Regions from separate parts of the Cedecea sp. genome, predicted to be linked through region 3. Evidence: predicted binding sites of a transcription regulator. Region 3 holds the regulator's gene; each other region holds the start of a gene.
The links. Region 3 encodes Fur, which represses iron uptake genes when iron is present. Its sites were predicted from a motif close to ATAATAATGAGAACNACTATCAA; they were not measured.
Positions count from the first base shown of each region.

Region 1 (9,900 bases), on a different contig from region 3:
CCTGATTTATCCACTTGTATGTCTGCATAAGTGAAATTAAATCGCGCCGTAGCGCTATTGTCGGCACGTTTCAGCAAAACTTGACGCGCATTCGATCAAAAAATCGCCACGCGTTTTATGGTGAATTTCCGTTAGGTAAAATGCATTCATGTCGTAATTTGAATTAAGGCTTATTTAAAATTCGAAATTTACGAAATCCGCTGCCCTTTGTATTGAATACGCTTTTCTGCAGGCCGCGCGTGCTACCATGTCAGCGGTTAAGCACGAGGTATAAATAAAGATGAAGCGCATTTATCTGGCCGCTACCGCCCTGTTACTTGGCGGATGTACAGTAAGTAAAACGCCTGTACCGCTCAATGCCAACGAGCCTTCCGGTGTCGTTCGCCTTGCCTATAACCTGCCACCGCTGCAGACGGCCAAAGTGGACAAATTCCTCGCGCAGTCGACGGCCACTCGCCAGTGCCAACAGTGGGGATATGCCAGTGCCTTGCCCTATGGCAGCGACATAAAAACCTGTACAACCTATAGCGGCAGCCTGTGCCTGAATACCCAGGTTGTACTGGAGTATCAGTGCCGCGGAGTCAGCGGGCCACAATATGCTGGTGTCACCAGTAACTGGTAATTCCGGCAATTTCATCTATGTTGATTGCATCTGGTTAAAGAGAGTCCTGCCGCCAATGTAATGCGTTCCTGACGATAAATATCTCGCGCCGCCGTTTCCAGAACGGCGGCTTGACTCTATTTGTTAATCAGGAACCTATCATGATCCTTTTATTGCTGCGCACCCTGCGCCAGCACCGCTGGTTCACGCTACTCGGGCTTGCACTGCTGTTTTCCTCCATGGGCAACGGCCTGACTTATGTCCTGGTCTTTAGCCAGCTGTTAAATAGCCATGCTACCCCCACCTGGCTTTCTCTTGCTTATGTTCTCGCGCTGGCTCCCGGCTTGCCCGCAAGCTTTCTTGGCGTGTGGCTGCTGCGCCGATGGCCTGCATTCTCTGTTCTACTCCTGGGTGAAACACTCGGTCTGGCAGGCCTGATTCTTCCGTTCCAGGCGCTGCAGGGCGATCATCCAACATTGCTGCTGTTAAGCCAGGCCGCGGCGGCTTTTAGCACGGGTATGACGGTGCCGGTACTCAGTCAGCTCTTTAAGCAAGGGTTATCAGAAGACCTGATGCCCGCTGCCGCAGGTATTGAAACGCTGGTTTTTGCGGCTAACGTCATTTTTGGCGTAGGGGCAGGCACTCTGCTGTATGGCCACGTCAGCCTCTGGCTGCTGCTTTTTCTGGATGCGCTCAGCTTCGTGGCCGCGATAGCTTTGCTATGGCGTGCCGCCACCTTCTTTATTTTGCAAGGTGAAGAAGAACCAACCTATATCGACAATGAGAGGTTTAGCTGGCGTAGATTGACGCCGCAGCAAAAACGTAGCCTGCTACTGCTGCCCAGCCTGGCGCTGGTCGGGGCGCCGGTAATGGCTTTGCTTCCCGCCCTGGCTCCCGCTCTGCCCGGCAATAATACGGACAACGGGCTGATACTGCTTTTTGCCCGCAGCGTTGGCCAACTTTTAGCGCCCCTGGTACTTAGCGAGAGACAGGTGCGCTATCGCGCCAGCGCCACTCTCCCCTTAACGATAGCACTGCTGCTCTTCACGCTCTGCTATTTCGCCGTGGCGCAGTCCGGTAGCCTGTGGATTGCGGTACCGCTTATTGTCATCGCCCATCTGTTCAGCAACTGGTTCTATCTGGTGGCAACGCTCAACGTCATGGACAGTTTCCCCTCGCGCCACGTTGGCCCGGCAATCGCCTCAAGCTGGCGATTACAGCTTGGCATCACGCTGCTCGTGCCGCTGATAACCGGCGGGATTGCCGACAACTTCCCGGCGCAGTGGGTACTTCTGGGAAGCGGGATGAGCGGGATTATTCTTGCCCTGTTGATGCTGGGTGACTTGCGAAAATTATGGAATTGTAATTTGATAGCGCGTCGGAATAATTCCGCGCTTAATTTTAATAATGATGATGACAGTAAGACAGGTGGATAATGGTATTTTATAAAGCAACACTTGCAGGGGCATTAGCCCTGGTACTGGCGGGCTGTGTCGCGCCGGCTAAAACAACAACGGCGGTTACCGCACCGGCTAAGCAGTGCCAGGTTGGCGACCCGATGACGCAAACCACGCTCTACTTTGGCATCAGCCGTCCGTCAGGCGCGGAAATCACCGCCAATGAATGGCGTAGCTTTGTCGATAAAGACGTGACCCCACGCTTCCGTGAAGGGCTGACCGAATACGACGCAAAAGGCCAGTGGCTGAATGCGAAGGGCGAAGTCACCCACGAACCGAGCAAGGCGATTATGCTGATCCGCGGTAGCGACGCTGAGAGTAGCAAGAAAGTCGACGAACTGCGTGCTATCTATAAAACCCGCTTTGCGCAGGAATCCGTCATGCGCGTTGACCAGCCGGTCTGCGCGGCATTCTGATAAAGCAGCGTTAAGAAAACGGCGGGGAAACCCGCCGTTTTTGTTTTTTTACAGTACTAACCCGGCAAACGCCGCCGACAGCAGACTGACCAGCGTCGCCCCGTACACCAGGCGAAGACCAAAGCGAGACACCACGTTCCCCTGCTTTTCATTCAGTCCCTTAATGGCGCCAGCAACAATGCCGATTGAGGCAAAGTTAGCAAACGACACCAGGAATACCGACAAGATCCCGAGACCGCGCGGTGACAGCGTTGCCATGATTTTTTGCAGCTCAATCATTGCCACAAACTCGTTGGCGACAAGCTTGGTTGCCATAATACCGGCCGCCTTCAGCGCATCCGCCGGAGGAATACCCACCAGCCAGGCAAACGGATAGAACACGTAACCGAGAATTTGCTGGAAGCTCAGGCCGAAGATCGTGGCAAACAGTGCGTTGATGGCGCTGATGAGGGCAATAAAACCAATCAGCATCGCCAGGATAATCATCGCGACTTTGAAACCCGCCAGAATGTATTCGCCCAGCATTTCAAAGAAGCTCTGCGACTCGTGCAGCTTCTCTAATTTAATTTCTGGCTCAGCGCCCGGACGAGTCGGGTTAATGATCGACAGGATAATGAAGGTACTGAACATATTCAGAATAAGCGCAGCCACCACATATTTGGGTTCCAGCATCGTCATGTAGGCGCCTACAATCGACAGCGAAACGGTAGACATCGCCGTCGCAGCCATGGTGAACAGGCGGCGGGAACTGAGGTCACCCAATACGCCTTTGTAGGCAATAAAGTTTTCAGACTGCCCCAGAATCAGCGAGCTAACAGCGTTAAACGACTCAAGCTTACCCATGCCGTTCACTTTGGAAAGCGACGTACCGACGATACGAATAACGATCGGCAAAATACGGAAGTGCTGGAGAATACCGATAAGCGCCGAGATAAAAATTATCGGGCACAGTACGCCAAGGAAGATAAAGGCCAGACCCGCCTTACTCATTCCGCCAAAGACGAAATCACTGCCCTGCCCGGCAAAGGTCAGAAGGTGACCAAAGAAACCAGAGACACCATTAATCACCCACAGCCCGCTGTCGGAATGCAGGAAGAAGAAGGCCAGCAGGCCCTCAATAACGATAAGTTGTAACAAATAGCGGATACGGATGGTTTTGCGGTCAAAGCTCACCAGCCACGCCAGTCCCATAATGACAACAAGTGCGAGTAGAAAATGAAGAATATTCATGTGCAATCTAATTTTGAAAGAAACGTATTTAGCCACAGCTACTGCGTCAGGTAAATGGCGCCTATAAGAATATTTAGCCATAAGTTTTTCCAATGGCAACATAAGCTTACCGTTAGCATGGTTACTATTTCAATCAAAAATATTCGCGTTTTATTACCGCCAACCAGGCCCATTAAATAGAAAAGCGGAACAAGATTAATTCTCATTATTAATTTATGTTGTCATAAATAAAATAATAGTAACAACCATTCTCATTACACTAATATAATTAACAATTCCTTTGCATTCAGAAAAATAAATAATTAAAGTAGCGCCATATTAACGCCCCCCAAAATTATGGAGCCTGTGATGCTGAAGACGGAAATGATTGAAAAACTGAACGAGCAGATGAACCTTGAACTCTACTCCTCCTTGCTCTACCAGCAGATGAGCGCCTGGTGCAGCTATCACAGCTTCGAAGGGGCAGCCGCTTTCCTGCGTCGCCATGCCCAGGAAGAGATGGAGCACATGCAGCGCCTGTTTGCTTACTTAAATGATACCGGGAGCATGCCGCGTATTAACGCTATCCCGTCTCCTTATTTAGAGTACGCTTCGCTGGATGATTTATTTAAAGCGACCTACGAGCATGAACAATTAATTACTCGTCAGATTAATGAACTGGCGCACTCTGCAATGACCTCGCAGGATTATCCAACCTTTAATTTCCTGCAGTGGTATGTTGCCGAGCAACATGAAGAAGAAAAACTGTTTAAATCCGTACTGGATAAACTTAGCCTGGTGGGCAAAAGCGGCGAAGGCCTGTACTTCGTCGATAAAGAGCTGGCAACCCTGGATACCCAGGCTTAATTGCTCTCAGTCAGCAGGCCATTGCGGCCTGCTGCTTTCATTTTAGTGCAGCGCCCCGCCGTCACGCTGACTATGCCAGTAACCGTATAGATCCAGTGCCGCAGGTTTAATGGCCTCAATGCTCCCCCAGAATGCTTCCGGCGACATGCTTTCAAATTTCGCCTGATTTTCTTCAAGCCCGTGCAACGCAATCGCAGCCAGCGCCGGTTGCAGCGCAGACGGCAACGCAGGCCACTCCTCAAGAGCTACGCCACGCATATAGCCGTAGCACCACTCTTCAACGATAGTGATTTCGCGGTTATCCACTTCACGGGTGCCGAACAGCGGTTCAAACTGCTCAGGGTACTCCGCGAGGCGTTCGGCAATATCATTCATATGCTGGAATACCAGTACGCTAAACCGGGTGAGCGCTTCTTTGGTCTCCCACTCGGGTTCAACATCCCCGCCCCATACGGCGCGCAGCACGGTGGCAGGCTCGGTCACTTTTGGCCCGGAGAGAATAGCCGTGAGTAGTCCGTCCAGCTCAGCCACATCAATCACTGAATGGTCCGTGCCATATTTCATCAGCACATCATCAAGCCATACAATTTCATCTTCGTTCAGCGGTCCCTGGGTCATCAGCGGGCTCCTCATATCGCGTTTTTTTTTAAAATGTAGCGTATTGTACCCGTTCCGGCTCCGAAGAGTTATGCCGCATTACGAATCAGACAGGCATTCCGTCAGTAATTGACAAGTCTTGTCGTAGAGCCGCCTGTTATGCTGCAATTCCTGCCATACGCTGTTGTGACCGGCATTTGGGATAGTCAGCAACGCTTTATTTATCTGACTGGAAGCCGAATCATAAAGCCGCCCGGGGATCCCGGCGGGGATCACTTGATCCTCAGCGGCGGCAATCACCAAAGCATTCCCGCTAAATTCAGAGATAATCTGCCACGCATCACTCTCCGCCCAGCTCAGCGGCTTGCGGATAATCGCAGAAAATTCAGGCCCAAAATTTACCCGATATGCCGAAGGATGATACACGCCGGGTACCATCAGGACCAATGAGCGCAGGGGTACGGAGCGGCTTAGCTGCAAAGCGTTATATGCCCCCATGCTCACGCCCATACATCCCGTTAACCGGGAGCCCAGATGTCTGGCGATTGCCTCTGCCTGCCCGGTGCGGCTGGCCAGCGAAGAGTGAGAAAGTTCCCCGCCGGTTTCCCCGTGCCCTATGCAATCAAACGCCGTGCTGCCAAAGCCCAGTTCAGCCAGTAAGTTGCGATAACGCAGGCCTGCCTCACGGTCTTTTGCCCCTCCGTGGATCATCAGCACGTGTCCTTTGCTGCCGAAGATGCTGTCAGCATAAAGCCTGTGGCCCTGAAAACTGACGTCAAAATAGTGTCGTGAAGAGATGTTCATATTCACCTGAGCGTGGTGCTAATCGATGGCTCAGCATGGCATTCTTTTAGGGGAACAGGCAAAGGACGAAGGCGTAAATTTCTGGAAGGCAAATAGCAGGCAATAAAAAACCACCCGAAGGTGGTTTACACGACACTGCTTATCATTGATTTTATTCTTTTATTCCCATGGTACCCGGAGCGGGACTTGAACCCGCACAGCCATAAGCCGAGGGATTTTAAATCCCTTGTGTCTACCGATTTCACCATCCGGGCTCGGGAAGAAATTGGAGGCGCGTTCCGGAGTCGAACCGGACTAGACGGATTTGCAATCCGCTACATAACCGCTTTGCTAACGCGCCAAAATCTTTTGCCTTTTCAGGCCGCAACAGACAAGGTCTATTGCTTAAATCTGGAGCGGGAAACGAGACTCGAACTCGCGACCCCGACCTTGGCAAGGTCGTGCTCTACCAACTGAGCTATTCCCGCATTTTGTACAAGTGACCGTTGGTGGCCGTTAAGCTAATCACTTGATTTTATTATCTTCCGGCAAGCAGTGCTGCCTTTCGATGCGTTGCATTCTACTTACCTGACGCACTGAGTCAATGAAATTTTATAACAGTACGAATCGTTTGCTGAATTTTGCGCCGGATAGATCACGGTTCGAGCAAATCGCCGCGTGCCGCAGCAAGATACTGGAACATAGACCAGAACGTAAGTACTGCAGCAACAAAGAAAAGCGCAATACCGGTGTACTCTATCCACATATTCGGGCGCCACAGCATCCCGATCAACGCGAGCATTTGCGCCATGGTTTTGGTTTTGCCTATCCAGGAGACGGCAACGCGGCTACGCTTGCCGATTTCCGCCATCCATTCGCGCAGTGCGGAGATGATAATTTCGCGGGCGATCATCGTTGCCGCGGGCAGAGTGACCCACCAGGCGTGATAGTGTTCCGCTACCAGCACTAAGGCCACCACCACCATCACCTTATCAGCAACCGGGTCGAGGAATGCGCCAAAGCGCGTACTCTGGTTCCAGCGCCGCGCCAGGAAACCGTCAAACCAGTCGGTTATCGCCGCCAGCCAGAAGATAAAAGCGCAAAGGAACGGGGCCCAGTTGAACGGCAGATAAAACGCCAGCACAAAGAACGGGATAAGGATGACACGAAACAGCGTGAGCAGTGTTGGGATATTGAATCGCATAGTGCCGGTTAACTATCTGTCATAAGTGGAAATTGTCTCTATGTTGCTACAGAGCCCTTAATGTTTCAACGAGTAGTAGATCTTTTCTGCCAATGCCTGCGAGATGCCCGGCACTTTTGCTATTTCTTCAATGGACGCGTTGATTAACGGTTGCAATCCGCCCATATACTTCAACAACATCTGGCGGCGTTTTGGGCCGATCCCTTCGATAGTTTCCAGCGAACTGGTACTTTTTACCTTAGCACGTTTTTTACGGTGCCCGGATATCGCATGATCGTGCGAGTCATCACGGATATGCTGAATCACGTGCAACGCCGGCGAATCCGGTGGTAAAGAGAATCCCTCGCCTTCCGGCTCAAAGAACAGCGTCTCAAGTCCCGCCTTACGATCGCTGCCTTTCGCTACGCCGAGCAACAAAGGATGGTGCTTATCCCAGGAGACATCCAACTCGGCAAACACGGTCTTCGCCTGCCCCAGTTGCCCCTTCCCGCCGTCGATCAGAATCACGTCAGGTATTTTGCTTTCTTCTATTGCTTTACCGTAGCGGCGGCGCAGTACCTGGTTCATCGCGGCATAATCATCACCCGGCGTAATGCCGGTAATGTTGTAGCGTCGGTACTCCGAACGAAGCGGACCATTGCCGTCAAAGACGACGCAGGAAGCCACGGTTTGTTCCCCCATCGTATGGCTGATATCAAAGCACTCCATACGCTTCACTTCAGGCAGCTTCAGCACCTCTGCAAGCGCTTTCAGCCGCTGCTGAATGGTTGACTGCTGGGAAAGCCTGGTCACCAGCGCTGTTGCCGCATTGGTACGCGCAAGCTTCAGGTAACGCGCACGGTCACCCCGCGGTTTGGTTTGCACATTCACTTTGCGTCCCGCCAGTTCGCTGAGTGAGTCGGCCAGCAGCGATTTGTCCGCCAGCGCAAAATCGAGCAGGATTTCTGAGGGCAGCGTGCGCATCTGGCTGCCCTGCAAATAGAACTGACCAACAAATGTTTCGACGACTTCGCTCAGCTCGGTGCCTGCCGGGACTTTAGGGAAGTAGCTGCGGCTACCAAGCACTTTCCCCTGACGAATAAACAGCACGTGCACGCAGGCCATACCGGCATCAAACGATACGCCAATGACATCAAGATCGTCGCCGGTATTGGAAACAAACTGTTTCTCGGTAATACGTCTCACCGCCTGAATCTGATCGCGGATCCTGGCGGCCTCTTCAAACTCCAGGTTTTGGCTGGCTTGTTCCATGCGAGAGATAAGCTGAGTCAGAACCTGATCGTCCTTACCGGCCAGAAACAGGCGGACATAGTCGACCTGGCGAGCATAGTCCTCTTCCGTGACCAGACCGGATACGCAAGGGCCAAGGCAACGCCCGATTTGATACTGGAGGCAAGGCCGTGAGCGGTTGCGATAAACGCTGTTTTCACACTGGCGAATCGGGAACACCTTTTGCAGCAACGCCAGCGTTTCACGCACGGCGTAACCGTTAGGGAACGGACCAAAATATTCGCCCTTCGCGTGCTTAGCACCGCGATGCATCGCCAGGCGCGGGTGGCTGTCTGCGCTCAGGAAAATAAAAGGATAGGATTTGTCGTCACGCAGCAAAACGTTATAACGCGGCTGATAGAGCTTAATGTAATTATGCTCAAGCAGCAGCGCTTCGGTTTCCGTGTGGGTAACCGTGACGTCAATATGGTGGATCAACGCCACCAGCGCCTCGGTTTTGCGGCTCGCCAGATTCGCGCGGAAGTAGCTAGACAGGCGCTTTTTTAGGTCTTTGGCTTTGCCGACGTAGATAACCGTGCTGCCGGCATCGTACATACGGTAGACGCCGGGCTTGCTGGTCACCGTCTTGAGAAAAGCCCGGGAATCAAAGGTCTCACTCACTACTGATTAACGTCTCCGCGTTGAATAACCCGTGGCGAATCGCCAGGTGCGTCAGCTCAACATCACCGCTGATATTCAGTTTACTAAACATCCGATAGCGATAGCTGTTCACCGTTTTAGGGCTGAGATTAAGCTGCTCAGAGATCTCGTTGACCTTCTGGCCTTTGGTGATCATCAGCATAATCTGTAATTCACGCTCAGACAAACTGGCAAAGGGCGATTCCGCCTCTGGTTCAATCTGGCTCAGGGCCATCTGCTGGGCAATGTCAGAGGCGATGTAACGCTGCCCCGCATTGACGGAGCGAATAGCGTTCACCACGTCCTGTGGAGCGGCACCTTTGCTCAGATAACCCGCCGCACCGGCCTGCATCACTTTGGCAGGCAGCGGGTTCTCCGTATGGATAGTCAACATGATGACTTTGATATCTGAAGAGTAACGGGCAATTTTACGGGTGGCTTCCAGCCCGCCGATCCCCGGCATATTCATATCCATTAACACGACATCGACCGGGTTGCTGCGGCACCATTTAATGGCGTCCTCACCGCAGTTCACTTCACCCGAGACTTTGATGCCTTTAATCTCTTCCAGAATGCGTCGTATCCCTGCGCGCACCAGTTCGTGGTCATCAACAAGAAGAACGTTGATCAAAGGGCTATTCTCCAGAAAGGGATAACGCTGCTGATAGCTAATTGGTCATATATTAACGTTTTTCGGGCAACATTAAAATCCAAATTGCAGTAAGCACGCCGTGCTAACTAAAAAGGAGAATATATCTTTACTTTCGGGAGGGAGTCTGCGGTACGCATCAACATTTTAGAATCGACAAAGCCCCTATTATCCTCTGATTAAAAAACAGCTAATTACCGAAATGCTGC
Region 1 is NZ_DASYBS010000042.1:55,617-65,516, reverse strand. Features, by position in the region: gene yecR (YecR family lipoprotein) at 281-622, shown strand; gene VGM55_RS06910 (hypothetical protein) at 763-2,037, shown strand; gene VGM55_RS06905 (DUF3574 domain-containing protein) at 2,037-2,474, shown strand; gene VGM55_RS06900 (NupC/NupG family nucleoside CNT transporter) at 2,523-3,704, opposite strand; gene ftnA (non-heme ferritin) at 4,053-4,550, shown strand; gene VGM55_RS06890 (UPF0149 family protein) at 4,593-5,168, opposite strand; gene VGM55_RS06885 (alpha/beta hydrolase) at 5,247-5,951, opposite strand; tRNA gene VGM55_RS06880 (tRNA-Leu) at 6,120-6,205, opposite strand; tRNA gene VGM55_RS06875 (tRNA-Cys) at 6,218-6,291, opposite strand; tRNA gene VGM55_RS06870 (tRNA-Gly) at 6,343-6,418, opposite strand; gene pgsA (CDP-diacylglycerol--glycerol-3-phosphate 3-phosphatidyltransferase) at 6,586-7,134, opposite strand; gene uvrC (excinuclease ABC subunit UvrC) at 7,192-9,024, opposite strand; gene uvrY (UvrY/SirA/GacA family response regulator transcription factor) at 9,017-9,673, opposite strand.
Region 1: the regulator Fur is predicted to act here: its motif matches at 3,937-3,959, upstream of ftnA (non-heme ferritin).

Region 2 (9,900 bases), on a different contig from region 3:
GCTGCATCAGGGGATCGCCCGCGGCGGCAAAAAACTGGAGCTGCCGATTAAGCTGCCCGAGGGTTACCACGATCTGGTGATAACCCACCAGAAACGGAGCTGGACAAGCCGAATTATTGTCGCGCCACCGCGCTGCTACGAGCCGGACGCCTTAATGCAGGGAAAAAAACTGTGGGGTGCGTGCGTACAGCTTTATACGCTGCGCTCGGAGGCTAACTGGGGCATCGGTGATTTTGGTGATCTGAAGAAAATGCTGGCGGATGTGGCAACGCGTGGCGGGGCATTTATCGGCCTTAATCCTATCCATTCGCTTTACCCAGCGAACCCGGAAAGCGCCAGCCCGTACAGTCCTTCGTCACGCCGCTGGCTGAATATCATCTACATCGACGTTAACGCGGTGGAGGATTTTCAGAGCAGCAAAGAGGCGCAGGCGTGGTGGAAAAAACCTGCCGTTCAGCAGCAGATTGAGGCAGCGAGGGAGGTTGAATGGGTGGATTATTCCGCCGTTACGGCCCTCAAAATTGCGGCACTGCGCCTTGCCTGGAAACCGTTCTTGCAGCGTAAACCCAACGATGAGCAGGTTGTCGCTTTTAACCGGTTCGTTGCCGAGGGCGGCGAAAGTCTTTTCTACCAGGCGGCTTATGATGCGCTACACGCAAGCCAGGCCAGCGAAGATCCTATGCGCTGGGGCTGGCCGGTGTGGCCGGAAAGTTATCGAGATGCGCATAGCCCGGATGTTAAACGGTTCTGCGAAAAGCATCACGATGAGGTTAACTTCTGGCTTTGGCTGCAGTATCTCGCCTGGCGTCAGTTTAAAGCCTGTTGGGAGGCCAGCCAACAGGATGGGATGCCTATTGGCCTCTACCGTGATCTTGCGGTGGGCGTGGCAGAGGGGGGGGCTGAGACCTGGTGCGACCGCGATCTCTATTGCCTGAAGGCATCGGTTGGCGCGCCGCCGGATATTCTTGGCCCGCTCGGGCAAAACTGGGGTCTGCCGCCGATTGATCCTCACGTCATGGTTGCTCGTGCCTATGAGCCTTTTATCGAGCTGCTACGCGCCAATATGACCCACTGCGGCGCGCTGCGTATCGACCATGTGATGTCGATGCTGCGCCTGTGGTGGATCCCTTACGGTGAGACGGCGGATAAAGGGGCTTATGTTCAGTACCCCGTTGACGATTTGCTGTCGATTCTTGCGCTGGAGAGCCAGCGCCACCGCTGTATGGTCATCGGCGAAGATCTTGGTACTGTACCGGTTGAGATCGTCGGTAAGCTGCGCGACAGCGGCGTTTATTCTTACAAGGTGCTGTACTTCGAGCATGACGGTGAGAAGCAGTACAAGGCGCCCGCATGCTGGCCGAAGCAGTCGATGGCCGTCGCCACGACCCACGACCTGCCAACGCTTCGTGGTTACTGGAACCGTGGAGATTTAACGCTCGGTGAAACGCTTGGCCTCTACCCTGATGAAGCGGTACTGGCGGGGCTGTATGAGGATCGTGAACGGGCTAAGCAAGGCTTGCTGGATGGTCTGCATCAATACGGCTGTTTGCCGAAGCGTGCGGGGCATAAGGCTGCGTTAATGGCGATGACCGACACGCTTAACCGGGGAATGCAGCGCTACATCGCGGACAGCAATAGTGCGTTGCTGGGGCTACAGCCGGAGGACTGGCTGGACATGGCCGAACCGGTGAATATTCCGGGAACCAGTGACCAGTATAAAAACTGGCGTCGTAAGCTGACCTGCTCGCTGGAAGCGATGTTTGCCGATGAGCGGGTGAATAAGCTGCTGAAGGATTTGGATAAGCGGCGTAAGAAAATGTAATTTGACGACCCTCACCCTCACCCTCACCCTCACCCTCACCCTCTCCCTGGAAAGGAGAGGGAACAGAATGGTGAAACCTACGAGATCTCTTTCCTCCTGGGGAGAGGGCCGGGGTGAGGGGGTTATCTAATTAGTAATAAGAGTGCTCACCGCGCTGGTGTTCGGTCAGGTCACGAACGCCTTTCAGCTCAGGGAACTCAGCCAGCAGCTGTTTCTCAATCCCTTCTTTCAGCGTCACATCTACCATAGAACAACCGTTACAGCCGCCGCCAAACTGCAGAATGGCATAGCCTTCATCGGTAATTTCCATCAGCGTTACGCGACCACCGTGGCCAGCCAGCTGTGGGTTAACGGTCGCCTGCAGCATGTACTCGACGCGCTCCATCAGCGGCGCATCGTCAGAAACTTTACGCATTTTCGCGTTAGGCGCTTTCAGCGTCAGCTGGGAACCGAGCTGATCGGTGACGAAGTCAATCTCGGCGTCTTCGAGGTAAGGTGCGCTTAGCTCATCGACATAAGCGGTTAACTGCTCAAACGGCAGTGCTGTATCGGTCGCTTCAACCGCATCCGGCGGACAATAAGACACACCACACTCCGCATTCGGGGTGCCAGGATTGATTACGAATACGCGGATTTGCGTCCCTTCTTCCTGATTTGCCAGCAGTTTGGCAAAGTGGGATTGTGCAGCATCGGAAATACGGATCATAACGATTGCTCAATAGTTGACTATTTTAGTCGGTTATAATACGCCCATCGTCGAGGGTCTACAAGGTTCGACACAGGCACCATACCTGGACAGTCGCTGCGCCCTGCCTTTTCAGCAACCGCGCTATCTCCGCAACAGTACTACCCGTCGTCACGACATCATCCACAATAGCCATATGGCGACCCGCTACCGGGATTTCAACCCTAAAGATGCCTTTCAAATTCCTCTTTCGCTCTTTGGCCGTTAGCGTGTGCTGCGCGGGCGAAGAACGTATGCGTTTGATGGAAAAAGGAAAATGATTACAACCCAACCAGCGTGCCAGCGGAGTAGCAATAAGTGCGCTTTGGTTATAGCCACGCCGCCATGCACGGCTGCGATGCAGCGGCACGCTCAGAATGATGTCGGGTATCGTGATACGCCCGTCCCGCCTGGCTGCCAGTACGCGCAGCAGCAGCAGGCGTGCCAGCGAGGGGGCGAGCGAGGGCGAACCGGTAAATTTAAGGTGATGAATAAGCGAGCTTAGCGGGGGAAGGTAATCGGTAACATAGGTGATTGTGTCCCACTCAGGCATCCGTTGCAGGCAGCGTCCACAGGGTAATTTAACGCTTAAGGCTGGCAAACCGCAGTGTGAGCAGCAAGACGGTGGCTTCGGTAGTGAGGCTGTACAGCACGAGCAAATCCCCCATCCAGGGCAGGCAAGCGGTAACTCGCATAGCCAACAGCGTCCAGGGATTGTTAGCATAGCGTTCTCCTTGCTGATGAAAATGAGAACGGTAACCGATGAGCGAGCTGTGGTGGCAAACAAAAGGTGAAGGAAAATACGATCTTGTGCTGCTGCACGGATGGGGGCTGAACGCCGGGGTATGGCACAACATAGAAGCAGAACTCGGCTCGCAATTTCGGCTGCACCTGGTCGATTTGCCGGGGTACGGTCGAAGTAAAGGTTTTGGCACGTTAACGCTGGCGCAAATGGCTGACATTGTGCTGTCGCAGGCACCAGAACGCGCCATCTGGCTGGGCTGGAGCCTGGGGGGATTGGTGGCAAGCCAGATAGCACTCGCTCATCCCGAACGTGTAAAGGCGCTGGTGACGGTGGCATCCTCGCCGTGCTTTACCGCTTCCGAAAGTTGGCCCGGTATTAAACCGGACGTCCTGGCCGGGTTCCAACAGCAGCTGAGCGAAGATTTTCAACGCACCGTTGAGCGCTTTCTGGCGCTGCAAACCCTGGGGACAGAAACCGCTCGCCAGGATGCTCGCTTGCTTAAATCCGTTGTTCTGGAGCAGCCGGTGCCGGAAGTGGAGGTGCTAAACGGCGGTCTTGAGATCCTGAGAACCGCCGATCTGCGTACGGGGCTTGCCGCTTCCGCAGTGCCGCATTTACGCCTGTATGGCAGACTGGACGGTCTGGTACCTCGCAAAGTTGTTCCCCTGCTTGATACCCTTTGGCCGCAATCCGGCTCGTTTATCTTCGACAAAGCGGCACATGCGCCATTTATCTCGCATCCGGCTGAGTTCTGCCGGGCCCTGCTGGAATGGTGTCAGCGTCCCGGGGAGTAATTTGTTCATCCGTGGCGAAAAAAGCATTTTGTGCCAATACTCAATTATTCACCCTGTAAAGGGTGAATAAGTAAACCATTGTGGGTGAATCCCGGTGACTAAAAAAACAGATACCTATGGAGAGTACTGGCTATGAAATTGATAACAGGCATCGTTACGACATTGTTGGTTAGTGCTGTTTCCTTTGGCGCTTTTGCGGCTAAAGAACTTGAAAAAGATAAAGTTGCGAGCATGAAGTTAACCAAAATCGGCACTATCGTGACCGATAAAACGTCTGCTTCAATGGATGCGAAGCGGGATTTGGTTAAGAAAGCAGATAAGCTCGGAGGGGACTACTACGTGGTGACCAGCGCCGAGAAATACACGAAAAACGTTCGTGCAACTGCAGACGTCTATAAAATTGCTAAATAGTTTTGCTATAAAAAAGGCGGGATACCCCGCCTTTTTTGTCAGCGTAATGCCCACAGCTCCCGCACACACAGTTTCCCTTCCGGACAACTTTTGCAGCTTCCCGTCAGGCAACTGCTCGGGTCTTCACTGATGCGCATTGCTTTACCCATGGCCTCCAGGCGGTCAAGCATGGCGGCCACCAGCGGCAGGGGCGTAGCAAGCTGCTGGCTTATCTGCTTCGCTTCCAGGCGGCCCTGAAGCGCCAGGGCGTTGCGGATATCAATCAGGCTCGCCATTCATCGCTCCTTAATGGCAGTCGCCGGTGCTGCTCTGGCAGCAAGACGACGGCGTTTTTCTGACGGCCAGCAGCGAGACGTCAACGCGGCTGCGGGCCCGGCGCAGGCCGCCCAGCAGCAGAACGTTGAACAATACCACCGCCAAAATACAGACCAGACTGAACTGTGGGTGCTCGCTAAAGGTGACGCTCTGGTAGTACAGCGTAGAGAGCGAGTAGGCGATATTCAGCCCCCAAAGTACCGAGAATGTCATCCAGCCCCGGCTCGACTCTCGGGCTATCGCGCCCATCACCGAGATGCACGGAATATAGAGCAGGACGAAAATGAGATAGCTGTAGGCGGCGGCTTCGCTGCCAAACTTGCTGCTCATTACGCCCATCGGCCCGGAGGACATTTCGCCGTCGCCTTTGCTGGCTTCAATCGGGTTTGCCAGCACGCTCAGGCTAAAGGTGTTTTTCAGGCCCTGCCAGGTTTCATCGGCGGCGGCGCCCAGCTCGTCAAGCAGATTAAAGCTTGCGGCATCAAACTCCTCGTTATGGATATCTTCGGCGGTATAGAGGGTATTCAGCGTACCGACAACCACCTCTTTTGCCATCGCGCCGGTAAACAGCCCAACGGTGGCCTGCCAGTTATCATCGTGGACGCCAATCGGCTTGAGCAGAGGGGTCAATACGCGGCTAACGGAGGCCAGCGCTGAGTCATTAATGTTATTTACCGCCTTGCCGCTAAAGGAGAAGCTGTTCAGTGCGCCAATGAAGATACTCACAATAACAATCACTTTACCCGCACGCAGCACGAAACCTTTCAGACGCTGCCAGGTCTGCAGGAGCAGGCTCTTGAGATGGGGAACGTGGTAAACCGGTAGCTCCATCACGAACGGTGAGGCTTCGCCGCGCATGATGGTGTGTTTCAGCATCAGGCCGGTAAGAATAGCCATCACGATGCCGAGGATGTAGAGCGAGAACACGACAAGCGCGCCCTGCTGACCGAAGAACGCGGCGGCAAAGACCGCAAAAATCGCCAGCCGTGCGCCGCAGGACATAAACGGCGCCATCATGATGGTCATCAACCGTTCGCGTGGAGCATCGAGGGTACGGGCCCCCATGACCGAAGGCACGTTGCATCCAAAGCCCACGATCAGCGGTACGAAGGATTTACCCGGCAGCCCTAAGGACTGCATCAGGCGGTCCATCACGAAGGCGGCGCGAGCCATATAACCGGAGTCTTCGAGGAACGACAGGAACAGGTACATCATACCGATTTGTGGGACCAGCGGCAGCACGGTATTGATCCCGCCGCCGATGCCCTGGGCAAGGAAAATGGTCAGCCAGTCGGGGAAGTGCAGCGTATAGCCAAGCCACTGAATACCGTGAATGAATATCGCCACCGAGCCGGCGTCAAAAATAGGCTGCAGCGCCCCGCCGATGTTAATCGCCAGCAGGAACATCAGGTACATCACCAGCATAAATATCGGCAGGCCGAGGTAGCGGTTGAGGATGATTTTATCCATCGCCACCGTCAGGTGGTTCGGCTCGGCGGTCATGCTGTTGCTGACTGCGTCACAGACGGAGGCAATACTTTGGTAGCGTGCATCGGCAATCAACAGGGCAGGGTCGTCAACGGTGTCCGCCAGGCGGGCGCGAGCGGCATTCAGCCCGTCAGAGGCATCGCCCGCATAAGCCAGGCTGTAGATGTCACCTTCCAGCATCTGCAGCGCCAGCCAGCGGCGTTGCTTAACCGGCATCTCCTGTGGCATAGCCGTTGCCAGTTTATCCGCTTCCTGCAGTAAAACCTGCGGATAGTGAACCAGTTCGCTTCTTTGGTTGGGTTGTTTGCGGTCAATGGCGAGCTTCAGGCTCTCTATTCCCCGTCCGCGAGTAGAAACCAGCGGCACGACCGGGCAGCCCAGGCGGGCGGCAAGCGCGTCGATGTCGATGCGGATAGCCTGCTTTTCGGCGATATCGAGCATGTTCAGCGCAACCACGCACGGAATGCCCAGCTCCAGCAGCTGCAGCGTCAGGTAGAGGTTGCGTTCAAGGTTGGAAGCATCAACCACGTTGATAAGCAGGTCAGCATCACCGCTGAGGATGTAGTGGCAGGCGATTTGCTCATCGAGCGAAGTCTGCGACGAAATAGTGGTGAGCGAATAGGTGCCGGGTAGATCAACCAGCGTCACCTGATGCTCAAGCGTGGAAAACTGACCTTCTTTGCGTTCTACGGTTACGCCAGCCCAGTTTCCCACGCGCTGGCGGGCACCCGTCAACTGATTGAATAGCGTGGTTTTACCTGAGTTAGGATTGCCGATTAAACCTATGGTTAAGTTTTTCATTTTATTCGTGGACTTCGTTGAGTTTGCAAAAAGCGCGTACGCTCACCCGCCGTTAAGCAACGGCTTCAACATTCACCAGCGCGAGGTCTTTCTTACGCAATACCAGGCTAACGCGGCGCGTTTCGATATGAATAGGGTCGCCGAGCGGAGCCACGCGGACTACGTTGAATGAAGAACCCGGCAGCATGCCGAGAGACAATAATTTTTGGCGGTAAGCCGGACTAATTTCACTGGCGAAGCCGGTAATTTTCCACGCGCTATTCGGTATGAATTGCATAGGACCTACTTAGAGCTGGGCTCTGCATTGACGCTGACTGAATGATCGTTTCCATAAGCGAGAAGAGACGCATAACGAAAACCAATTAAGCGGTCGGAAGAAAGAGAAGAAATAACGTTCAATGCAATGATAATGAGAATGGTTACCGCCCACAATATTTATTTTTCTGCCTGAATTATTGCGTTCTGGCACTTTTTTTCAGATGTGGGGATTTTATTTATCACCGTGTGTTGTTGGCGATTTTTTGTAACGTCATGAATAATATTGATTTATATAAAATGACGTGAAGGTGTTTATTATTTTAATGTTATTCAGGTATCACTAATGTTGCATCGGTGATAATTACTGGTTTCGCTGAAGGGTATTTATTGAAAATTGATTTAAATCAAACTTAGTTTATTTTTTTGCACAACGGCGTGAGCGCAAGAATAATTCCTCTCCCCGAAGGGAGAGGAAAGAGAATTAGCGCTTCTTACCCATAGCGGCGGCCAGGGCGTCCATCATGGCGCTATTTCCACCGCTGGCGTTGTCACGCCCGCGCGGTTTTTGCGGTGCAGCAGGTCTGCCTTTTTGCTCACGAGGGGTATTACCACCGCTGTTCCGGCGGCTGCCGCTTTCGCCCGGCTGTTCGTCGAGGCGCATGGTTAAGGCGATGCGTTTGCGCTGCAGGTCAACCTCAAGCACTTTGACCTTCACGATATCGCCCGCTTTCACCACTTTGTGCGGATCGTCGATGAATTTGTCCGACAGGGACGAGATGTGAACCAGCCCATCCTGATGTACGCCGATATCCACAAACGCACCGAAGTTGGTGACGTTGGTCACCGCCCCTTCCAGCACCATGCCCGGCGTCAGGTCGTTCATGGTTTCCACGCCTTCGGCAAACTGCGCGGTTTTAAACTCAGGGCGCGGGTCGCGACCCGGCTTTTCCAGCTCTTTAATAATGTCCGTCACGGTCGGGACCCCGAAACGCTCATCGGTAAACTGGCTGGCTTTCAGATCGCGCAGCTCGCTGCTGTTGCCCATCAGGTCCTGCAGCGCCTGCTGGGTTGCGGCCAGGATGCGTTCGACCACCGGATAGGCTTCCGGGTGAACGGTTGAGGCATCCAGCGGGTTATCGCCGTGGTTAATACGCAGGAAGCCCGCGCACTGCTCGAAGGCTTTTGGCCCCAGACGGCTAACTTTCAGCAGCTGCTGGCGATTCTGGAAGCGGCCATTCTCGTCACGCCAGCTGACGATATTCTGCGCCATCATGCGGGTCAGGCCGGCAACGCGCGTCAGCAGCGGCACGGAAGCCGTGTTCAGATCCACGCCAACGGCGTTTACGCAGTCTTCCACTACCGCATCGAGCTTTTTCGCCAGCTGAGCCTGGCTGACGTCATGCTGATACTGGCCGACGCCGATAGATTTCGGATCGATTTTCACCAGCTCGGCCAGCGGATCCTGCAGGCGGCGAGCGATCGAAACTGCACCGCGGATAGAAACATCCAGGTCAGGAAACTCCAGCGCCGCCAGCTCGGAAGCTGAATAGACGGACGCGCCCGCTTCGCTGACGATGACCTTTTGTGCCGTGACTTTCGGGAACTGCTTCTGTACGTCGAGGAAGAAACGCTCGGTTTCACGGGACGCGGTGCCGTTGCCAATGGCAACCAGCTCGACGTTATGCTTTTCGCAAAGCGCAGCAACGGCGATAGCGGCTTTTGCCGCCTGGCCGGTATGCGGATAAATGGTATCGGTAGCAACCAGCTTGCCGGTGGCGTCAACTACTGCGACCTTCACGCCGGTACGCAGGCCCGGATCGAGGCCCATTGTGGCACGCAGGCCAGCCGGAGCCGCCATCAACAGGTCATGAAGGTTGCGGGCGAAGACGTTAATCGCTTCGTCTTCCGCGCGCTCGCGTACCGTGCCCATCAGCTCGGTTTCAAGGTGCATCAGCACTTTGATGCGCCAGGTCCAACTGACGACGGCTTTACACCAGCTATCGGCAGGCGCATTGTTCAGGCGAAGATCCAAATGTTTGGTAATCAGCTGTTCGCAATAGCTCTCACGCGGTGGCTCATCGAACTGCGGGTCAGCATTCAGCGATAGCTGTAATACTCCTTCGTTACGCCCGCGGAACATCGCCAGCGCGCGGTGGGAAGGGACGGTCGCAATGGCTTCGTGGTGGGCAAAGTAGTCGCGGAATTTTGCGCCTTCTTCCTCTTTACCGCTTACCACGGCAGAAACCAGGTGTGCATTCTTCCATAAATAGTCACGCACTTTCGCCAGCAGCGCGGCATCTTCAGCGAAGCGCTCCATCAGAATGTAGCGTGCGCCGTCCAGCGCGGCTTTGGTGTCCGCCACGCCTTTGTCGGCGTCCACGAAGCGAGCAGCTTCCTGCTCAGGGTCGTGTGAAGGCTCGTTCCACAGCAAATCAGCCAGCGGCTCAAGGCCGGCTTCAATGGCGATTTGCCCGCGGGTACGGCGCTTGGGTTTATACGGCAGGTAAAGGTCTTCGAGTTCGGTTTTGCTCAGCGTGCCGTT
Region 2 is NZ_DASYBS010000153.1:62,344-72,243, reverse strand. Features, by position in the region: gene malQ (4-alpha-glucanotransferase) at 1-1,822, shown strand, start outside; gene nfuA (Fe-S biogenesis protein NfuA) at 1,953-2,528, opposite strand; gene gntX (DNA utilization protein GntX) at 2,587-3,270, opposite strand; gene bioH (pimeloyl-ACP methyl ester esterase BioH) at 3,309-4,085, shown strand; gene VGM55_RS24590 (YdgH/BhsA/McbA-like domain containing protein) at 4,218-4,496, shown strand; gene feoC ([Fe-S]-dependent transcriptional repressor FeoC) at 4,535-4,771, opposite strand; gene feoB (Fe(2+) transporter permease subunit FeoB) at 4,782-7,100, opposite strand; gene feoA (ferrous iron transporter A) at 7,153-7,377, opposite strand; gene VGM55_RS24570 (Tex family protein) at 7,840-9,900, opposite strand, start outside.
Region 2: the regulator Fur is predicted to act here: its motif matches at 7,504-7,526, upstream of feoA (ferrous iron transporter A).

Region 3 (9,900 bases):
GTTATCCTGCTGCACAATGACGTCCACGCCGTTGGCAGCCAGCACTTCCAGCACGGAGATAAACGCAGGTTCGGACAGCGCGTGGGTATCTTTGCCCACATAGCACGGACCGGTGATCCCATTCTTCGCACGCTCTTCAGCAATAGCTTGCGCAATCGCCAGAATATGAGGTTCGTTAAAGCTATGACGCGCCGCACTGCCGCGGTGGCCGGAAGTCCCGAATTTCACCGCGTGTTCACTATTACCCACCACAGGCTTAAGCACGTAATACTGCGCCGTAAGCTGGGCTACGTTAATCAAATCGCTCTGTTGTGCAGGCTGGCCCGCACGATCGTGGTTAGCCATTGGCTCTTCCTTACTGACGCCAGGTTTTTAAATAGTGCCGCAAACCTTTTCAATCAGCTCCGCAGGGAACTGCATTGACTGCATGATGTGTTCAACCATGCTGCATTTACGACCAGTATTCGTATTGGTGATCACCCAGTATGGGGTGCCCGGAACATGTTTAGGCTTGGTTTGATTGCCGTTTGCCAGCAGCGTTTGCTCATCACCGGCAAAATAGACGCGAGTGCGGCCATGCAGGGATTCAGTCGCTTCGCCGAAGGTTTTCGCGTCCAGCTGATACAGCGTGGACAGCACCATCATAAAGCGGTTTACGGCTTTATTCTGAGCAGCATATTCATCCGAAAGCAGCAGTTCACGAACGGCGCGCACGCGATTACGAGCGGTGTTCGCAGGCTTCTCTTCAACAACGGGAGCCGCAGAGCGCTCAGGCGCAGCGGGTGCAGGAGTGGCTGCTGGTGTTTGCCCGGCGGTAAATTTAAGCATACGCCGTAAAATGTCTGACGCGCTCTCGCCAATGTGCTTAGTCTGACTGGCAATGTAGCGGTAAAGCTCGTCATCAACTTCGATTGTTTTCATCTTAATCCAGTACGATATCTTTTCTGAATACAAGTCGTTGGGAGTATAGGGTCAAATCCCAACAGCGAACAGGAGGGGCGACTCAAAGTCAGAGTAAACTGAATATTTGCCGCACGCCCGCAGGAATGCCAACATGATACCCTAACCAAACGAACCAAAATAAAGAACTTTGCCATGAAATTAAATGCTCGCCTGCAAACTGCGCAACAATCGAATAGCAATTCCCCTATCGTACTGATCCATGGCCTGTTTGGCAGCCTGGATAATCTCGGCGTGCTGGCGCGGGATCTGGGTAAAGATCATACTTTGCTGCAAATAGATCTGCGTAACCACGGGCTGTCTCCGCGCAGCGACGATATGAGCTATGCCGCAATGGCCGGCGACGTTCTGGACACGCTTGATGATTATGGTATCGAGAAAGCCACGTTTATCGGTCACTCTATGGGCGGCAAAGTGGTGATGGCGCTGACGGCTCTTGCCCCCCAGCGCATCGATAAACTGGTGATGATTGATATCGCGCCGGTTAACTATCAGGTTCGCCGTCACGACGAGATTTTTGCGGCGATTCGTGCGGTCACTGAAGCAGGCGTTGAGACTCGCCAGCAGGCGGCGCAGATCATGCGCGAACACGTAGAAGAAGAAGGCGTCATTCAGTTTCTGCTGAAGTCTTTTGCCGACGGCGAGTGGAAGTTCAACGTGCCGGTGCTTTGGCAGCAATACGAAAGTATCGTTGGCTGGCAACCCGTTCCCGCCTGGCAGCATCCCGCCTTATTCATCCGCGGCGGGAACTCGCCGTATGTTGATGAAAGCCACCGCGAGGCGCTTTTAAGTCAGTTCCCGCAGGCTCGTGCGCACGTCATCGCTGGCGCGGGCCACTGGGTTCACGCTGAAAAACCGGAGGCAGTTTTACGCGCAATTCACCGATTTATCGACGCGGAACCGAAAAACTGATTAAAAACAGAACGACCGGCCAGCAGAAGTCGCTAACGCGTTGGCGGGAATGGCGCGCTGATGTATGATGGCGCGCTTAATTGCACCGGCACCCTGCCCCTGCAGCCAGAATTTCCTGTCAGTATCCTAATCATGGCAAAAGAACAAACGGACCGTACTACATTAGATCTGTTCGCGGACGAGCGTCGCCCCGGGCGGCCTAAAACCAATCCGCTCTCGCGCGATGAGCAGCTGCGTATTAATAAACGCAATCAGCTTAAGCGCGACAAAGTGCGTGGTTTGAAGCGAGTTGAGCTAAAACTGAACAATGATGCGGTCGACGCCCTCAACCAGCTTGCCGACGCCCGCAGCATCAGTCGTAGCGAACTGATCGAAGAGATGTTGCTCGAGCAGCTTAAAAAGCTGGGATAGCTCTTTCTGCTGCCCTGCCCGTCATCTGAAATCTCAAAAGGGTGAGCAAAACCATGTTGCAGACTGTGCACCCCGGCGTGATAGCTGTTTCCGCTGGTGGAGCTGTTCTGCTATGATTGCCCTATACGTGGGCATTGAACGGCCAGCATACTATTAAGTTTCAAGAGGTTATTTTACTCATGGCAATCGTAGGCATTTTTTTCGGCAGCGACACCGGTAACACCGAAAATATCGCAAAAATGATTCAAAAACAGCTCGGTAAAGACGTTGCTGAGGTGCATGACATTGCTAAAAGCAGCAAAGAAGATCTCGAAGGTTTCGACATTCTGTTGCTCGGCATCCCAACCTGGTACTACGGCGAAGCGCAGTGCGACTGGGACGATTTCTTCCCGACTCTCGAAGAAGTCGATTTCAACGGTAAGCTGGTTGCGCTGTTCGGCTGTGGTGACCAGGAAGACTACGCGGAATACTTCTGTGATGCGCTGGGTACCATTCGCGATATCATCGAACCGCGCGGCGCCGCTATCGTAGGCCACTGGCCGACCGCGGGCTACCACTTTGAAGCGTCAAAAGGCCTGGCAGACGACGACAACTTTGTCGGTCTGGCCATCGACGAAGACCGCCAGCCGGAACTGACCGCCGAGCGCGTTGAGAAGTGGGTCAAACAGATTTCTGAAGAACTGAATCTGGCCGATATTATTAACGCCTGATTTGCCTGGCGCAAATGCAGCGTTTGCGCCATCTTGATAGCTTGTAGCAATGAAAATAATTGCTACAAGTTTGTAACTTTCTTGTACATCCCTGTACAATGTCTTCCTGACAGCTTGGCTGATAATTACTGTAAATGGCGACGCCGCCACGATTTTTCAGCCTCATTTTGCACCATACTTGCGGTTCCCATTTAGAAGCAGCAGTTCTATAATGAGACGCATTACTCTTTACGCTCACTGCAGTTTGAGCGAATCGTTAAGCAACAGGACACTTTCCGCATGACTGACAACAATACCGCATTAAAGAAGGCCGGCTTGAAAGTCACGCTTCCGCGATTGAAAATCCTCGAAGTGCTGCAAGAGCCGGTAAATCATCACGTCAGCGCGGAAGACTTATATAAACGTCTGATCGACATGGGCGAAGAAATAGGCCTGGCGACGGTCTACCGCGTGCTGAACCAATTTGACGATGCCGGGATCGTGACCCGCCATAATTTTGAAGGCGGCAAGTCCGTTTTCGAGCTGACCCAGCAGCATCACCACGATCACCTTATCTGCCTCGATTGCGGCAAAGTAATCGAGTTCAGCGATGATTCTATTGAATCGCGCCAGCGTGAAATTGCCACACGCCACGGTATCCGCCTGACTAACCACAGTCTCTATCTGTACGGACACTGTGCCGAAGGCGACTGCCGCGAAGACGACACCGCGCACGATCCTAAATAAGTAATCCGCATTAACGAACGCTGCCGAACAGGTGGCGTTTAAAAGCAAAAAACCGGCAGGTTTCCCTTGCCGGTTTTTTTATTGACTGAAAAAACGTAATCAGCTGTTATTCGCGCGAATTTCTTGCCAGATTTTATCGCAGCGAACCTTCGCGGCTTCATCATTCCCGCTCTTTCTTGCCTGAATGCATTTCTGATAATCCAGCACGCTCACGGTCTCTTTTTCAACAAACGCTTTGTGCTGTTTTTCCTGGCGCAGTACGTTCAGCACGCTCTGGCAGGCTTCGATTTTATCCGGGTTGCCTTCTGCGGTATTGATACAAGCGCTGTAAGCCTGCTTCAGATGTGAATCTTCCGGCGGAGCCGGGGGCTGAACGCAGGCGGAGAGCGTGAAAGCCACGGCGGTAACCAGCAGGATTTTTTTCATGTTCAGTTCCTTATAAAAAACGGGCGCTTGCGCGCCCGATTTAGCATTAGAAGATGGTGAACGGAGCAATAACGATAAATTTCACGTCACGCTCGTCCTGGAACATGTTGCCGTAACCACCGCCCCAGCTTGGGATATCGGAGTGGTTGTCGTACTGAGTGAAGTGCAGTTTGAACAGCGTACCTTTCGCACGGCCTTCCTGCACGGTGTACATTGCGTCGAGGCTGTATGAAGACTCTTTGATCTTGTTGGATGCGATATCCTGACGGTTACCGGAAGCATCAAGCGCCCATGTGGCTGGTTTTGCATCCCATGCATAAACATAGGAGCCCCCAACAGCCCAACCCGGCAGATTCCAGTTGCTCAGGTCATACATCGCACCGAAGAACACGGCTTTTTCGCCGTTGGCGTTGAAGTCAGAGCGGTTATCCCACCATACATCGAGACGGCCGTTTGAAGAGGCATAGGTTGGCGTCATACGCTGCAGGAAGTAACCCTGCTGGCCTTCTGCCTTCACCATGGTCCCTTCCAGACGCAGGTCAACCTGGCCAATTTTGTAGCCTAAGGTCAGCGCCTGCAGCCACGCGGTACCGTCATAAATATCGTTGATGGTGTTGTTAGAGGCTTTATCACGGGTGCCGTAGAACTGGTAGCTGGTGCTCAGCGGGCTGCCTGCAACGTCAAATTTGTAGCTCGCTTTCGCGAAGTACTGGTCAACAAAACCTTCAGCCTGACCAAATGCCCCTTCCAGAATCAGGTCATTTTTGAAGTCATATTTCGCGCCGATGGAGTGCAGATAATCAACTTTGGTCTTTTTGTCGTTCTGGTAGAACTTGTCCGTTTCCAGATGCCATGGAGCCTTGTACTCGTTGGTCCACATGTAGGAGAAGCTCAGCGCACCTGCATCGCCATAGTCGAATGCCGCCCCAGCTTCAGCCCCCTGATAGGTACCAGGCATGAAGCTCCAGTGCGGCGCTAACAGCGTTTGGCCGGTTGGCTGGATATAACCCGCACGAGCCCAGACCGGGCCGTACTTAAATTTAGCGGCCGCTTTATAAAGGCTGATGCCGCCTTTATCGCCGGAGTAGTCTTCGCTGTAGCCTTTGTTTTTAGAGGAGAATGCGATTTCGTTTGGGTGGCCGCTGGCGCTGTCTTCGGCCATCTCAATGGCGGTGAAAGCGGCGATATCCAGGCCAAACATGTCGGCTGCGTAGCCGGACTGGAAGTCCAGGTTAGCGTTCCAGGTTGAGTGTGACAGGTTAGTTTTGTACTTACCGTCAGTCACGTCTTTACGGTCACGTTCGCGCTGCCAGTAATAGACGCCACCGGTCAGCGTTGAGTCATCAACAAAGCCCGCAGCGCTAACCTGCGGAGCAACAACAAAACCTGAAAGAGCGGTAACACTTGCAATAGCAAGAGCAAGCGCACTACGTTTGCCACTAAACGTACGCATAGTTAAATTCCTCTTTGACGTAAAAATCATCGTCTGACGTGAAAAGCGTCAATGACGAAAAAAGTAAAATTGCCTAACGGCTAAAAGCGGTTTTTACATTACTCACCCGCATTACTGCTGCTCATAGACTATTTTTCGCGACGCGAATTATCAATGATTTTGTATGAGAGATTTCCTGGAGTATGACAGAGAGCACATAATCTATGTGCATTTGTAACAAAATGACACCGAAGTTTATTAGGCCATAATTCTACTTATTTGGAACACAAAATACTTTTGAGAGCGCTTTCATTATAAGCATCAGAAGATTACGGGAAAAACATGATGTAGCGTGGGGATAAACTCAGGCGTGTGTAAATGAGAATTAATTCGCATCGCGAATGTGTACTACAGGTTAATACCATGTACTAATAAAGAAAAAACGCCGCATTCCGCGGCGTTTTTATCAGGCTATCTACAGTAATTATTCGCCGATTTTAGCCCAGGTATCACGCAGGCCAACGGTGCGGTTAAACACCAATTTTTCGGCCGTCGCATAGCGGCTGTCGAGGCAGAAGTAACCTTCACGCTCGAACTGATAAGCCTTACCTTTTTCTGCGTTCTGCAGGCTTGGCTCAACGAAGCCCTGACGAATAACCAGAGAGTCAGCGTTGATGGTCGACAGGAAGTCCTCCGCAGCACCTGGGTTTGCAACGCTGAACAGGCGGTCATACAGGCGGATTTCAACCGGCAACGCATGTGCGGCGCTCACCCAGTGGATCACGCCTTTAACTTTGCGACCGTCTGCCGGGTCCTTGCTCAGGGTTTCCGGGTCATAGGTGCAGTACAGTTCGGTGATATTGCCTTCCGCATCTTTTTCAACACGCTCGGCTTTGATCACATACGCATTACGCAGGCGAACTTCTTTGCCCAGCACCAGGCGCTTGTACTGCTTGTTTGCTTCTTCGCGGAAGTCAGCCCGATCGATATAGACTTCTCGGCTGAACGGCACTTCACGGCTGCCCATCTCAGGTTTGTTTGGGTGATTCGGCATGGTGACCGTCTCTTCCTCACCCTCAGGGTAGTTAGTGATAATTACCTTTACCGGATCCAGAACGGCCATTGCACGCGGTGCATTCTCGTTGAGATCGTCACGGATGCAGGATTCCAGAGAAGCCATTTCCACGGTGTTGTCTTGCTTGGTCACACCAATGCGCTTACAGAATTCGCGAATAGAAGCTGCGGTGTAACCACGGCGGCGTAGGCCGGAGATAGTCGGCATGCGCGGGTCATCCCAGCCTTCAACAATCTTCTCGGTCACCAGCAGGTTAAGCTTACGCTTGGACATGATGGCGTATTCGAGATTAAGGCGCGAAAACTCGTACTGGCGCGGATGTGCAGGAATAGTAATGTTATCCAGCACCCAGTCATACAGACGACGGTTATCCTGGAATTCCAGGGTACACAGCGAGTGCGTAATGCCTTCCAGCGCATCAGAAATACAGTGGGTGAAGTCGTACATCGGGTAGATGCACCACTTGCTGCCGGTCTGGTGGTGGTCGGCAAACTTAATGCGGTACAGCACCGGATCGCGCATGACGATAAACGGCGAGGCCATATCGATTTTAGCACGCAGGCAGGCGGTACCTTCGGCGAACTCACCGTTGCGCATTTTCTCGAACAGCGCGAGGTTTTCCTCAACGCTACGATCGCGGAACGGGCTGTTTTTGCCAGGTGCAGTCAGGGAGCCACGGTATTCACGAATTTGTTCCGGGCTCAGCTCATCAACATACGCCAGCCCTTTATTAATCAGCTCAACGGCATAGTTAAACAGCTGATCAAAATAGTCGGACGAATAACGCACGTTGCCGGACCAGTGGAAGCCCAGCCATTCAACGTCGTGTTTGATGGACTCTACGTATTCGATGTCTTCTTTTACCGGGTTTGTGTCATCGAAGCGCAGGTTGCACTGCCCCTGGTAGTCCTGGGCAATGCCAAAGTTCAGGCAGATAGACTTTGCGTGGCCGATATGCAGATAGCCATTCGGCTCAGGCGGAAAACGGGTGCAAATACTGGTGTGCTTACCGTTCGCCAGGTCTTCATCAATAATCTGACGAATAAAGTTAGTTGGGCGGGCTTCAGCCTCACTCATCGCGGGTTCCTCAAAGCGTATACCTTAGTTAACGGTGCATGATCTAATAAGCGGCCTCGGGAAACAACCTTTAGTTGCATAAATTAGGGTTATCCATATTTGCCTGGCGACAAGCAATAAAAAAGCGGCTGACGATATACGCCAGCCGCTTAAGGCACAAATGCTTACTCAGGAGCGATTACTTGCCTTTAATCTCATACAGTGGCGTTTGACCGGCAACCACCTGACCTTTCGCCTGGATAACCAGACCGCTGAAGTCGTCGATGTTGCTGCAAACAACCGGGCTAATCATGGAGCGAGCGTTGGCGTTCAGGAAATCAAGATCCATTTCCAGAACCGGCTGGCCTGCAACCACTTCCGCACCCTCTTCCACCAGACGCGTGAACCCTTTACCACCCAGAGCAACGGTATCGATGCCCATGTGAACCACAATTTCAGCGCCTTTTTCTGTTTCAAGGCAGAACGCGTGGTTGGTGTTGAAGATTTTCACGATAGTACCGGCGGCAGGAGAAACCACGGTTTTGTCGGTTGGCTTAACGGCTACGCCATCCCCTACGGCTTTGCTGGCAAACGCTTCGTCAGGAACCTGATCAAGCTCAACCACTTCACCGGTGACCGGAGAAACCAGGGCAGCAATAGTCGTACTGGTCGCATTTGGTACAGCCTGTGGTTTAGCGGCTGGGGCCGGGGCTGCACCCGCAACAGGCGCGGCTGCTTCGACAGTACCCGCGGTTTTCATTGCGTTAGCAATTTTTTCTGCTGCAAAGCCAACGATGATCTGCACGCTGGTTTTGTTCAGGCGAATAACGCCCGTCGCACCCAGACGTTTAGCCAGCGCTTCGTTTACTACGGAAGAGTCTTTCACGCTCAGACGCAGACGAGTGATACAGGCATCAATACCGGTCAGGTTGGCAGAGCCACCTACCGCAGAGATGTACTGACGAGCCAGACCTGAAACGTCCTGGTTCGCATCGCCGCTCACATTCACGTCCTGGCCATCAGCTTCGTCACCGGCGACAGCCAGTTCACGGCCTGGGGTCAGCAGGTTGAATTTGGTGATGGTGAAACGGAACACCACGTAATAAATAACGAAGAACACCAGGCCCTGAGGGATCAGCATGTACCATTTGGTTGCCAATGGGTTACGCACCCAAAGCATCATATCCACCAGACCTGCGCTGAAGCCAAAACCAGATATCCAGTGCATGCTTGCCGCGATAAATACGGAGATACCGGTCAGCACGGCGTGGATCACGTACAGTACCGGCGCAACGAACATGAAGGAGAATTCCAGCGGCTCGGTGATACCGGTGAAGAACGCGGCGAAAGCACCGGCCATCATGATACCCAGAACTTTCGCTTTATTTTCAGGACGTGCACAGTGGTAGATGGCCAGCGCTGCACCCGGCAGACCGAACATCATGATCGGGAAGAAGCCCGCCTGGTAACGACCGGTGATACCGACAACCGCTTTACCTGCTTCGATGGACTGAGCGCCACCCAGGAAGTTAGGGATGTCGTTAATGCCGGCCACGTCAAACCAGAACACGGAGTTCAGGGCGTGGTGCAGACCAACCGGGATCAGCAGACGGTTGAAGAAGGCATAGATACCTGCGCCGGCAGAACCGAGTTTTTGGATGTGCTCACCGAAGTTAACTAAAGCATCGAAGATCATCGGCCAGACGTACATCAAGATGAAGGCAACGGCAATCATCACGAAGGAGGTCAGGATAGGCACCAGACGACGGCCGCTGAAGAACGACAGCGCTTTCGGCAGCTCAACGCCGCTGAAGCGGTTGTAGAGTTCTGCAGAAATGATACCCACCAGAATACCGACGAACTGGTTTTCAATTTTGCCAAACGCCGCCGGAACCTGGTCCGCCGGAATTTTCTGGATCATCGCAACCGCTGCCGGTGAGCAGAGGGTGGTCAGAACCAGGAAGCCAACAAAGCCGGTCAGTGCAGCGGCACCGTCTTTGTCTTTGGACATACCGTAAGCGACGCCGATGGCGAACAGCACGGACATGTGATCGATAATGGCGGAACCGGATTTGATCAACAGTGCAGCAAAGGCGTTATCTCCACCCCAACTGACTGGGTCAATCCAGTAACCAACCCCCATTAATATTGCTGCTGCTGGTAGTGTAGCCACCGGCACCATAAGTGCCCGG
Region 3 is NZ_DASYBS010000065.1:89,620-99,519, forward strand. Features, by position in the region: gene pgm (phosphoglucomutase (alpha-D-glucose-1,6-bisphosphate-dependent)) at 1-345, opposite strand, end outside; gene seqA (replication initiation negative regulator SeqA) at 373-921, opposite strand; gene ybfF (esterase) at 1,096-1,872, shown strand; gene ybfE (LexA regulated protein) at 2,005-2,283, shown strand; gene fldA (flavodoxin FldA) at 2,463-2,993, shown strand; gene fur (ferric iron uptake transcriptional regulator) at 3,273-3,719, shown strand; gene chiQ (ChiQ/YbfN family lipoprotein) at 3,819-4,145, opposite strand; gene chiP (chitoporin ChiP) at 4,192-5,598, opposite strand; gene glnS (glutamine--tRNA ligase) at 6,062-7,729, opposite strand; gene nagE (N-acetylglucosamine-specific PTS transporter subunit IIBC) at 7,908-9,900, opposite strand, start outside.